DNA from 3 places in the Kitasatospora sp. NPDC058965 genome. Region 1 is predicted to be linked to each of the others. Evidence: riboswitches for the same ligand, from Rfam matches in the RefSeq annotation. Region 1 holds a riboswitch; each other region holds the start of a gene.

Region 1 (3,843 bases):
AGTGCCGGCCTGTCTGCGTGCCCGTCAGGCCGCCCGTGAGCCCGTACGAGCGGAGCCCCGGCCCCCGGCCCCGCCTGCGGGTTGCGCGGGCCAGCCGACGGCGTGCGAACGCCCGTAGGCCGCTCCCCGGGAGAGGTGGGGGAGCGGCCTACGGGCGCGACTGGCGAGCGGGGATCAGACCCGGCCGGCGAAGTCCGGGGTGTAGTTCGCGATGGTCTCGTACTTCACGCCCGCGCTCGGGTTGGCGGCCTCGACGTACTTGCCGCCACCGATGTACAGGCCCACGTGGTACACGCCCGAGGCGCTGCCGTTGTTGGACCAGAAGAGCAGGTCGCCCGGCTGCAGGTTGTTCAGCGAGACCCGGGTGGTGGCCGCGGCCTGGTCGGCGGCGACGCGCGGGATGGAGATGCCCGCGTTGGCCATCGCGGCCTGGGTCAGGCCGGAGCAGTCCCAGCCGCCGTTGCCGGTGCCGCCCCAGATGTACGCCTGGCCGACCTTGGACTCGGCGAAGGAGATCGCCGCGGCGAACGCGCCGGAGGCCGGCTGCGCGGCAGCGGTGGCGCTGGTGGTGCGGACCGACGGGGCGGACGGGGTGGTCGCCGGGGCGTCGGTGCTGTCGTCGTTGCCGGCCGGCGCGGCCGGGGCCGGGGTGGCGACCGAGACGGTGCCCAGGACCAGCTGCTGGCCCGGGTAGATCCAGTCCGGACCCTGGGGCAGCGCGGCCTTGTTCAGGTCGTACAGCTTCTGCCAGCCGCCGTCCACGTGGTGGCTCTGCGCGATGGTGGACAGCCAGTCACCCTGGACCACGGTGTAGGTCTCGGTCTTGGTGGTGGTGGCCGGCTGGGCGGCCGGGGCCGCGTCCTGCGAGGCGGTGTGGCGGCGGTCCGAGTGGCTCTGGGCGGTGCCCTGCCAGGACTGCGAGCCGCTGTTCTGGGACTGCTGGGCCGGCTGGGCCTGCTGCTGGGCCGGGGCGCTGGTGTCGACCTGCGGGGCGGCGCCGCCGCGGGTCAGGCCCGCCTCGACGGAGCAGACCGGCCAGGCGCCGGGGCCCTGGTCGGCGAGGACCTTCTCGGCCACCGCGATCTGCTGGTCCTTGGTGGCCAGGTTCGCCTCGGAGGCGTACTGGTGGCCGCCGTAGGCCGCCCAGGTGGAGGAGGTGAACTGCAGGCCGCCGTAGAAGCCGTTGCCGGTGTTGATCGACCAGTTGTTGGTCGACTCGCAGGCGGCGACCTTGTCCCAGACCGAGACGGGGGCGGCGGAAGCGGTGGTGGCGGTGATGCACGGCAGCGCCAGGCCGAGGCCGAGCAGACCGGTGGCGGCGATCGCACGCTTGGCGTTGCGAGCGGGACGGTTCGTTGCGGTCGTGGGCAGCATGAAGACGCGTTCCTCTCCTACGCCTGCGAGGTGAGCTGTCGGATTCGGGCTGGAGTTGCCCGGCCGTGCTGAGCACGGCTTCACCCCTAGCCCGGTGCTCCGGTCGATGACCGGCGCCCGGGCGGCTTACCTGGTTCCCCCGCTCCTGCCGTGGTGCGTTTTCGCGCTGCCAGCAGTGCCGGTGGCAGGACTCGGCGTCCGGCCCGCTGGGTCCGTGTGACCACGAACGGGGAGCACGTTAGACAGGCATAAGTTGATTCCGCAAACAGCTGTGAGCGCGGTCACACGGGCTTCACTAACCTCACAAGATCGAGGATCATGCACAGCTGATGCACCGTCGCCGAACGCATGGGCAAGTGCCCCCACCTGCCGTGCAGTTGCCGCCGTTTCAGGGTGACGGGCCGTCGGCCCGAGGGGCCTTCACAAAGCCTTCACGACGTCCGTTTCCGGGCCCGCCGAGGCCCTGTCGGGGTCCGCCCCGGGGGTGCAGTTACCGTTTCGAGACCAAAGTCGACTCGCCCTCAGATGTCCGTTTTGCCCCCGGGTTGGCACTCCGTCAGCACCCGCAGGCCCGCTCTGCCGGCCTGGGTCGGCACCCGTCGGCCCGCCCTGCCGGCGCGCGTCGGCACCCGTCGGCCCTGTCCCGTCGGCCCCGTCCCGTCGGCCCTGTCCCGTCGGTCCGCCCTGCCGGCACCCGTCGGTCCGGCCCGGACCGGGCGGCCGGGAACGACGCAGGCCCCGCGGCCGCCCAGGGGCGGCCACGGGGCCTGCGGGGTCCGTCAGTGGTGGATCAGGCCTGCTCGGCCGCCTCCGCCTGCTCGACGGCCTGCTCCGGCTCCTCCTCCAGCGGCGGCGGCAGCAGGGCCGGCAGCACGGCGAGGTACGTCGAGGCGGCCAGCTGACCCACCGTGGGGTAGGCGCCGACCGGGGCCGCGCTCGGGCAGCCGGTCTCCTCGGTGGCGGCCAGCAGCAGCTCGGCCGAGACCTCGGGGCCGATCACCAGCGGGGCCAGCGCCGGGCGCTGCGCACCGGTGGCGCGCAGGTGCTCGACGGCGGCGGCCACCGAGCCGGGCACGTCCAGGGCGGCGGCGACCACCGGGACGGCCAGGCGGGCGGCGAGCAGCACGCCGGTGATCCCGGCGGCCGCCGCCGCGTCCTCGCCGCCGGCCGTGGTCAGCACGACGCCGTCGGCGGCGGTGGCGATGGCGAACAGGCGGGCCCGGTCGGCGCGGGCCAGCCCGGCCTCGGACAGCCGGACGTGGACCGCCTCGGCCAGCAGCGGGTGCGGGCCGAGCGGGTCGGTGACCACGGCGCCGGCCTGGGCGGCCAGCTGCTGCAGGTGGCCGACGTAGGCGTGCGGGCCGGGCAGCAGCGGCACCAGCACCGGTGCCGGCAGGCCGGCCTCGGCGGCGGCGACCAGCAGTTCCTCGACGGTCGGGCGGGGGCGATCGGTGACCGGCGAGTACTCGACCGGCTCGCCGGCCTCGCCCTCGGCCCGGTCGGCGGCGTCGGTGGCGGCCTCCGTGCTCGCGGCGCTGCGCAGCCAGCCGGCCACGACCTCGATGCCCGGCTGCTCGCCGCGGATCACCGAGACCAGCTCGTCCACCACGGCGACCGTCTCCGGCGTCGCCTCGGCGGGGACGGCGAGCACCAGCGTCGGGGCGCCGACCGGCACCTCGGGGCGCTCGGGGCGGCGGTGGCGCCCCCGTGCACGGGAGCCGGGCGTGCGGACGGGCAGCGGGGCGCCCGGGATGGCTGCAGTGCTCATGGCGCAGAATCGTAGGACATGGCCGCGATCACTCCGCATCCGGCTGCCGCTCACGGCCTCCGAGCCGGACAAGTCGGCCGAATTCCGGCAGTTCCTCGACCCGGCCGGGCAGATGTGACGGAGTGTGAGGGTCTCGCTGCGAAGTTGATCACGAGTCCTCACTGTCAACGGGTTGAACCGGCCAGGCTCGTTGTGCGTCCAACCCACCAGCGGTGACGGTCGCCCAGCTGATTCGCCCTCATCTGTCCCGTTCTGCCCGGCAGCAGACCCCTCCCAGGGGGCACTCTGTCACCTCGGGTACAAGTGCGTGCACGCGCAAAATCACATGCCGATGCACGTGCATTAGCGTTATCATTACGACAAGTAAGGCATTCGCGCTGCCCATACGAGCCGGAGGCGGCCGGCGGTCGGAGCGGACGAGCGCCGAGCGGTTCGATCACTCCAGCGCTCTCTGGGAGATTCCTATGCACCACACGTACAACGGCATGGCGGCCAGCGACCTGGAGGGCGTGGTCTGGCAGAAGAGCCGGCACAGCAACTCCAAGGGCAACTGCGTGGAGTTCGCCGCCCTCCCCGGGGGCGCCGTCGCCATGCGCAACTCCCGCTTCCCGGACGGCCCGGCACTCGTCTACACCCGGGACGAGATCGAGGCCATGCTGCTCGGGGTGAAGGACGGCGAGTTCGACCACCTGGTGGCCTGA
Region 2 (3,843 bases), on a different contig from region 1:
TGCTCACCTGGCCGCGGCTGTACGCGCTGCTGCTCTGGCAGCACGGGGTGGACACCGCCGACCCGGCCGCGGTGCGGGCCTTCCTGGACGGCTACCGGGCACTGGCGGAGCCGGAGCGGCTGGCGCTGCTGGCCGGCCTCGACCGGCTGGACCAGCCGGAGGGCGCGGCCGGCTGGACCGAGGGCGTGCTGCTGGCGATCGGGATGGCCACCGACGGCGGCCGGCTGCTGGTGGAGAACCGGTTGATGCAGCGCAGCTACCGCAACCTGGCCGGACTGAACGCCCTCGGCCTGCCGATGCCCGAGGAGCTGGCCGGCGACTACCCGGCCTTCGAGGCGGCGGTGCAGGCCGAGGCGCTGCGGCTGCTCGGCGAGTGGACCGTCCCCGGCCTGCCCGAGCTGCTGCTGACGGAGTACCGGGACCTGGCCCCCGAGCCGGACGGGGACCAGGTGGACCAGTACGTGATCGACCGCGGCCTGGTCGAGCTGCCCGACCTGGCCGAGTGGGACGGGGACGCTACAGCGTGACCCCGCCGGCCGCCAGCCACTGCGCCGGGTCCACCGGGGCGCCGCCGCCGGGACGGACCTCCAGGTGCAGGTGCGGGCGGGTGGCGCTGCCGGTGGTGCCGACCCGGCCGAGCTCCGCGCCGGCGGCCACCGGGCCGGCCGGGACGGTGATCGAGGCGAGCTGGCAGTACCAGATCTCGGTGCCGTCGGGCAGGGTCTGGATCACCCGGTAGCCGTGCACGCCGGTCCAGCCGGCCGAGCTGACGGTGCCGCCGGCCACCGCGAGCACCGGGGCACCGGCCGGGGCGGCCAGGTCCAGGCCGGTCTGCAGCTGGGCCCACGGCGAGGCGGCGGCGGCCAGCGTCCAGGCGGCCAGCGGGGCCTGCAGGTCGAGCGGGGCGTCGGTGGACTGCGGGGCGACGGCCTGCACCGGCTGGACCACCTGCACGGCCTGCAGCGGCTGCACGGCCGGGGTGGACCGGACCGGCGGGGCCGGCTGGGGCTGCTGGGCGGCGCGCTTGGCGGCGGCCTCGTGCGCGGCCTCCAAGCGGGCGGCCTCCTCGGCGGCGGTGCGCTGGTCGGCCTGCTGCTGGATCCGGGCGGCCAGGGCCAGGCCGGGGTCGGCGCCCTGCGGGCCGCTCTCCTCGGTGGCGACCATGGCGGGCGCGGGCGCGGCGGCCTGGGCGGCGGTGGCGCCGATGCCGGTGGTGGCGCCCAGCGCGGCGGCCATCGCGGTCACGCCGAGCACCGGGGAACCGGGGCGGGACTGGCGCGGCAGCCGGTGCCGGGAGTTCTCGTCGGTGGTGCCCGGGTGGTCGAGCAGGGCCGGGGTGTGCGTCGACGCCACGGAGGCGTGCTCCTTTCCTTCCGTCTCGCCTACCGGGTTAGCTGACGGGTTCGGAGCAGGAAGGTCTCCTACGGACCGGTGCGGGCCGGTCCGATTCACCCCAAGGAACGGTGGTTCCCCGGCTCCCGGGCCGCCCTTCGGACGGCCCTGCGGATTAGGCGACGGCGCACGGTGCCGTCTGGGTACGGCGTTGCCGACCGCGCTGCGTTATTGAAATTTAATCCCAGAGGCCCGCGATTCCAAGCGCTCCCCGCGGGATTGTCGCAGCCTCACCTTGAGTGTCCGGTTGAGTACACGTACTCAGGTGCCGAGGGCCGGAGTTGGCGATTCTTCAGGCATGACTTCTCCAGTGTTGCCGAGAACCACCTCGGCCTACTACGTGCAGGCGGTCCTCTCCTTCGCGCTCGCCGCCGGCGGCCTCGCGCTGGGCATCGCCTACCTGCCGGTCAGCGCCTGGATGCGGGCCTTCCTGGCGCTCGGCCTGCTCTACACGGTCACCTCCGCCTTCACCCTCGCCAAGGTGATCCGGGACCGCCAGGAAACCGGCGAGCTGGTGAACCGGGTCGACCAGGCCCGGCTGGAGCGGCTGCTGGCCGAGCACGACCCGTTCCGGGTCGACGGCTAGGCCCGGGCCGCCCGAGGGACTTGACGGCTAAGGCTATTAGCCATAGCTTTGTGGATGTCGGCAGCGGCCGGCACCGCCGAAGGTCCGTCAGTCCAGGAGGAAGCCGTGCACACGCTCACCGCCCCGCAGACCCAGTACCTGCAGCTCCCCGGCGGCACCATCGCCTTCGACGACACGGTCGAGGGCACCGGCCACCCGGTCCTGCTGCTCCCCGGCATGCTCGACTCCCGGGCCTCCTACCGGCACCTGCGCCCGCTGCTCGTCGCCGCCGGCCGCCGGGTGATCACCATGGACCTGCGCGGCTTCGGCGAGTCCTCGATCGACTGGGACGACTACAGCCCGGCCGCCGCCGCCCACGACGCGCTGGCCCTGCTGGACCACCTGGGCGTCGAGCAGGCCGTGCTGGCCGGCAACTCCTACACCGGCGCCAGCATCGTCAAGGCGGCGGCCCTGGCCCCCGAGCGGGTGGCCGGCCTGGTGCTGATCGACGCGTTCGTCGAGAACGTGCCGCCGACCGTGCTGGGCCTCGCGATGCTCCGCCTGCTGGGCGCGGCGCTGCTCGCCTCCCCGAAGGTGTGGGGCTACTACCTGAACAAGATGGCCTACCCGGGCGGCGCGACCGAGGAGATCGCCGCCTACAACGCCGGCCTGGTGGCGGCGCTGCGCACCCCGGGCCGCAAGCGGGCCACCCGCGGCCAGGTCGGCGGCAACGCCGCGCCGGAGGGCTGGTGCGAGGGCGTCGAGGTGCCGACCCTGGTGCTGATGGGCAGCAAGGACCCCGACTTCCCCGACCCGGAGCTGGTGGCGGACCGTCAGGTCAAGGCGCTGAACGGCCGTAAGGTGATGATCCAGGGCGCCGGCCACTACCCCCACGCCCAGTCCCCGCAGGCCGTCGCCGACGCCGTGCTCCCGTTCCTCACCGAGGTGGCCTGATGCCCCGAGCCGGACTCAACCCCGACGCCGTGGTCGACCACGCGCTCGCGCTGATCGACGCGGAGGGCCCCGACGCCCTCACCCTGGCCGGCGTGGCCCAGCTGGCCGGGGTGGCCGCCCCCTCGCTCTACAAGCACGTGCCCGGCGGCCTGGCCGGACTGCGCCGGCTGATCGCGATCCGGGTCACCAAGGACTTGGCCGCCCGGCTGCGGTCGGCGACCGACGGACTGACCGGCGACGCCGCGGTGGAGGCGCTGCTGCGGGCCTACCACGGCTTCGCACTGGAGCACCCGCGCCGCTACGCCGCACTGCCGCAGGCCCCCTCGGCCGCCGACGACGAACTGCTCGGGGCCGCCACCGCCCTGGTCGGGGCGATCTTCCAGGTGCTGGAGGGGTACGGGATCGAGGACTCCGAGGCGGTGCACGCGACCCGCACCGTGCGCGCGCTGGCGCACGGGTTCGCCGCCCTCACCATCGGGGGAGCCTTCCAGCTGAGCGAGCAGTTGTCGGTGACCCAGGAGCGCATGATCGCGGTGCTCACCGCCGGGCTGCGCGACTGGCCGACCGGCCGGGTGTGACCCAGCCCCTGGCGGGCCGGGCCGGTCGTCGGACAGGATGCGGTCGATGGACCGCTGAGCCGCTGGAGGGCCGCATGACGAAGCCGAGCACCGCGCCGGGCACCGCCGCGATCCCGCGCCAGCGCGCCGGGCGCGCCGCACCGGCCGCCACCGGGTACCCGCCGGCCGAGCCGCAGCCCACCGGTTGGGCCGCCGTCCGCCGCACCCTGGCGATCCTGCGCGGCCTGGTCTCGATGCGCAGCGTGCCGGCCCGTCCGCAGCGCCACCACGACGAGTGACGCTCCGGGCGGCGGGCTGACGCCCGCACCGACCGGACCACTCCGCCGTCGCCGCCTCCCGGCCGATCCGCACCGG
Region 3 (3,843 bases), on a different contig from region 1:
TCCGGCCGGCGAAGCCGGGCAGGGCAGCGGTCTCGGTCATGGCGGGCGGAGTTCTCCTGACGGGCTGCGGAACGGGTGGGTGAGCAGGATCCAAGCTATCGGACCGGTCGTCCGGAGGGACAATGGTTCCGCGACACGCCCGCACCGGAGCGTGCCGGTCCCCCGGGCCAGCGGGTGGCCCGCCGGCAGGTCCCGGTCACGGGGCGGATCGGGAGGTCGACCATGCGCAAGGTAGCCGACTGCCGGGAGTTCCCCAGCGAGGCCAACTGCTCGCTGGTGATCAGCGGCACCGAGGACGAGGTCGTCCGGGCCGCCACCGAGCACGCGGTGTCGGTCCACGGCGAGACCGACAGCCCGGAGCTGCGCGAGCAGATCCGCGGCAGCCTCAAGGACGAACTGGTCCTGCAGCACACCTGACACCGCGGCGGGCGTCCCGGGCCTACGGAGAATCCCGTATGGCCCGGGACGCCCGCCGTCTGCTGGAGTGGGCACCGGGCGAGGACCCGCGCGAAGGAGGAGGCGGTCAGCATGCCCGTGGACGAGGACCGAATGATGGAGTTCCTGGAACGGGTGGTGACCGACGGCGGCGCCGCGGTGGCCGGCCTGTGCACCGCACTGGGCGACCGGCTCGGCCTGTACACCGCGATGGCCGGTGCCGGACCGATGACCTCGGCCCAGCTGGCGGACCGGACCGGTCTGCAGGAGCGGTACCTGCGCGAGTGGCTGGCCGCCCAGGTGGCCGGCGAGTACGTGGAGTACGACGCGGCCGCGGACAGCTACCTGCTGCCGGACGAGCACGCCGCGGTGCTGGCCGACCCGGACGCGCCGACCTACTGCGCCGGCTTCTTCACCATGCTGCAGGCGCTCTACGCCACCGAGGACGCCCTGATGGAGGCGTTCCGCACGGGCAACGGGGTCGGCTGGGAGGAGCACAGCGGAGCGCTCTTCTCCGGCACCGCCAAGTTCTTCCGCCCCGGCTACACCGGCGCCCTGGTGCCGGAGTGGATCCCGGCCATGAACGGCACCGAGCGCAAGCTCGCCGAGGGCGCCGAGGTGGCCGACGTGGGCTGCGGCTACGGCTACTCGACCATGCTGATGGCCGAGGCCTACCCGCAGTCGCGCTTCCACGGCTTCGACTTCCACGCGCCGTCGATCGAGCAGGCCCGCCGGCTCGCGCAGGAGAAGGGCATGGGCGACCGGGTCAGCTTCGACGTGGCGACCGCCCAGGACTTCCCGGGCACGGCCTACGACCTGATCACCTTCTTCGACTGCCTGCACGACATGGGCGACCCGGGCGCCGCGCTGACCCACGCCCGGGAGGCGCTGGCGGACGGCGGCTCCTGCATGATCGTGGAGCCGAACGTCTCGGCCGACGTGACCGAGAACGCCCACCCGGTCGGGCGCGCGGTGGTCTCGGCCTCGGTGGCGGTCTGCCTGCCGTCCGCGCTGGCCCAGCACGGGCCGATGGCGATGGGCAACCACGCCGGCGAGGACGCCATGCGCGACCTGGCCGACCGGGCCGGGCTGCACCACTGGAGGCTGGCCGCCGAGAGCCCGGTGAACCGGGTGTACGCCGCCAGCCGCTGAGCCACCCCTCGAACCGCTCGAGTTGGGCCGGGCGGTGCCGGCCGGGTTTGTCGGGGCCCGGCTTGACCCGGCCTCCCCGCAGGCGCACGCTCCAAGGGTGAGCGTGTCCGGGGAGGCCGGGTTGCGGCGCATCTGCGCGGTGATCGACCTGCTGCTCGACGCCGTCGACGAGGAGAGCCTGCTGCCGGCGCTGTTCCCGCTGCTGCTGCGCACCGTGCCCGGTGACGGGCTGACCTGGGCGGTCCGCACCCCGGCGGGGCGTGTTCCGCTGCACACCCCGCAGGGGCTGTTCGGTCCGGCGGCACTGGCCGGCTTCTACCGGAACGCGGCGGCCGACCCGCTCTTCCGGCACACGGACGTGACCGGCCCCGGGGTCCCGGTGCGCCGCTCGGACCTGCAGTCGCTGACCGACTACCACCGGCTCGGCACCTACCGGGAGGCGCTGCGCGCGGCGGGCGCCGAGCACCAGCTGGCGATGGCCTTCCCGGCCGGGTGGGCGCCGGCCGGGCGGCGCACGGTGGCCATGGTGGTGCACCGGTCCGGCAGCGACTTCACCGACGCCGACCTGGACTCGGCGGCCCTGCTGCGGGCCCGCCTCAGCCACGCGCTGGACCGGCTGTCCCCGCCCCCGCCGCCGCCCCCGCCGGGGCAGTTGACGCAGCGTGAGGCGGCGGTGCTGGAGCTGCTGGCCGAGGGGCTGACCGACCGTCAGATCGGACACCGGCTGGCGGTCTCCGCCCGCACCGTGGACAAGCACCTGGAGCACGCCTACGCCAAGCTGCAGGTGCACAGCCGGGTGGCCGCGGCCGCCCGCTGGCGGGCCGGTGGGCGCTGATCCGGGCCGGTTCCGGGCCGGTGTGAGCCAGATCGCGTTGATGACGATCTTCTCATCTGCCTAGCCTGCAGGCTGTCCGCCGCATCGGCGGGCCCAGCCGCCGGGACGCCGAGTCCTGCCTGCCCGGCGGTCGGCTCCCACAGCACCGGTACAGGCAGGAGCGGGGGACCCACAGCTCTTCGCCGTGCCCTCCCTCGCCGTTCGCGGGCGTGGGCCCGGCTCGGGGTGAAGCCGTGCACCCACGGCCGGGCCATCTTGCGGTCCGAACCCGACAGCTAACTCCGAAGGCGTCGCAAGAGGACCGCTCATGATCCGCTCTGCCACGCCCGCCCGCCTCGGGGTCGTCGCCGGCTCGCTCGCCCTGCTCGCCGTCCCGATGGTCGGCCAGGCCCAGGCCTGGTCCTGGGGCACCGCCCGGCCCGGCCCGGCGGCCACGCCGACCGTCAGCCAGGACGTGCTGACCCCCACCACCGCCACCGCCGGTGCCGCCACCACCGCCCAGCTGTCCGTGCACGCCGGCTCCTGCTTCACCGTGCAGACCCTGGGCGTCGGCGTCCGGGACGCGGCCGGCAACAACCTGGACTTCCCGGGGTCGCACAGCAACGTCCAGCTCTGCCCGTGGACCACCACGATGACCACCGGCAGCCGCAGCTTCCCGGCCGGCACGTACACCGTGTTCGGCTACTACCAGGACCAGGGCGGCGCCTGGCACAACCTGCCGAGCAAGCAGCTGACGGTCGGCGGGTCGGCCTCGACCCCGGCACCGGCCCCCGCGCCGCAGCCGACCCCGACCCCCGCGCCCACCCCGACCCCGGCGCCCGCGGCGCCGGTGGCCGGCAAGTCGCTGACCTGGTCGGACGAGTTCAACGGCCCGCTCGACAGCAGCCGGTGGAACACGAGCACCAGCAGTGCCTACAAGTACGGGACCCACAACCCGGACGACAACAAGCTCGACTGGATCGACCCGTCCGACGTCAAGGTCGCGGGCGGCACCGCCACCTTCACCGCCCAGCCGTCCAGCCACACCCTGGAGAACGGCAAGCAGGCCTGGACCACCGGCCTGCTGACCACCGAGGGCACCAGCGGGAACTTCAAGGTGAAGACCGGCGACTACGCCGAGACCCGGGTCCAGCTGCCGACCGGCAGCGGTGCCTGGCCGGCGCTGTGGACCTGGCAGAACGGCGGCAACGAGATCGACTCGTTCGAGTACCACCCGGACAACCCGAACCTGCTGGAGCTGACCAACCACGTCAACTCCGCGGTGAAGTACTACACCGACGCCTCCGCGGTGAAGGCCGGCCAGTGGGTGACCATCGGCACCTACTACGGGGCCACCTCGGTGGACTGGTACGTCAACGGGGTCAAGGTGTTCTCCGACGGCACCGGGGTCGGCGCCAACTGGTCGGCCAACCTGATCCTCA

The links. A riboswitch is a leader RNA that binds a small molecule or an ion and turns the genes downstream of it on or off. The one in region 1 is predicted to bind cyclic di-AMP.
Region 2: linked by a shared signal. The riboswitch ahead of ACFW1A_RS10720 (M23 family metallopeptidase) and the one ahead of ACFW1A_RS36785 (transglycosylase family protein) in region 1 are both predicted to bind cyclic di-AMP.
Region 3: linked by a shared signal. The riboswitch ahead of ACFW1A_RS17340 (hypothetical protein) and the one ahead of ACFW1A_RS36785 (transglycosylase family protein) in region 1 are both predicted to bind cyclic di-AMP.

Annotation. Positions count from the first base shown of each region.
Region 1 is NZ_JBHYKG010000399.1:100-3,942, forward strand. Features, by position in the region: gene ACFW1A_RS36785 (transglycosylase family protein) at 175-1,374, opposite strand; cyclic di-AMP (ydaO/yuaA leader) riboswitch at 1,382-1,540, opposite strand; gene ACFW1A_RS36790 (sirohydrochlorin chelatase) at 2,165-3,142, opposite strand; gene ACFW1A_RS36795 (DUF397 domain-containing protein) at 3,607-3,843, shown strand.
Region 2 is NZ_JBHYKG010000045.1:21,917-25,759, reverse strand. Features, by position in the region: gene ACFW1A_RS10725 (hypothetical protein) at 1-527, shown strand, start outside; gene ACFW1A_RS10720 (M23 family metallopeptidase) at 517-1,353, opposite strand; cyclic di-AMP (ydaO/yuaA leader) riboswitch at 1,365-1,524, opposite strand; gene ACFW1A_RS10715 (YiaA/YiaB family inner membrane protein) at 1,691-1,978, shown strand; gene ACFW1A_RS10710 (alpha/beta fold hydrolase) at 2,084-2,911, shown strand; gene ACFW1A_RS10705 (TetR/AcrR family transcriptional regulator) at 2,911-3,489, shown strand; gene ACFW1A_RS10700 (hypothetical protein) at 3,564-3,767, shown strand.
Region 3 is NZ_JBHYKG010000090.1:16,826-20,668, forward strand. Features, by position in the region: gene ACFW1A_RS17320 (hypothetical protein) at 1-40, opposite strand, end outside; gene ACFW1A_RS17325 (DUF1059 domain-containing protein) at 223-417, shown strand; gene ACFW1A_RS17330 (class I SAM-dependent methyltransferase) at 529-1,587, shown strand; gene ACFW1A_RS17335 (response regulator transcription factor) at 1,685-2,422, shown strand; cyclic di-AMP (ydaO/yuaA leader) riboswitch at 2,556-2,726, shown strand; gene ACFW1A_RS17340 (hypothetical protein) at 2,730-3,843, shown strand, end outside.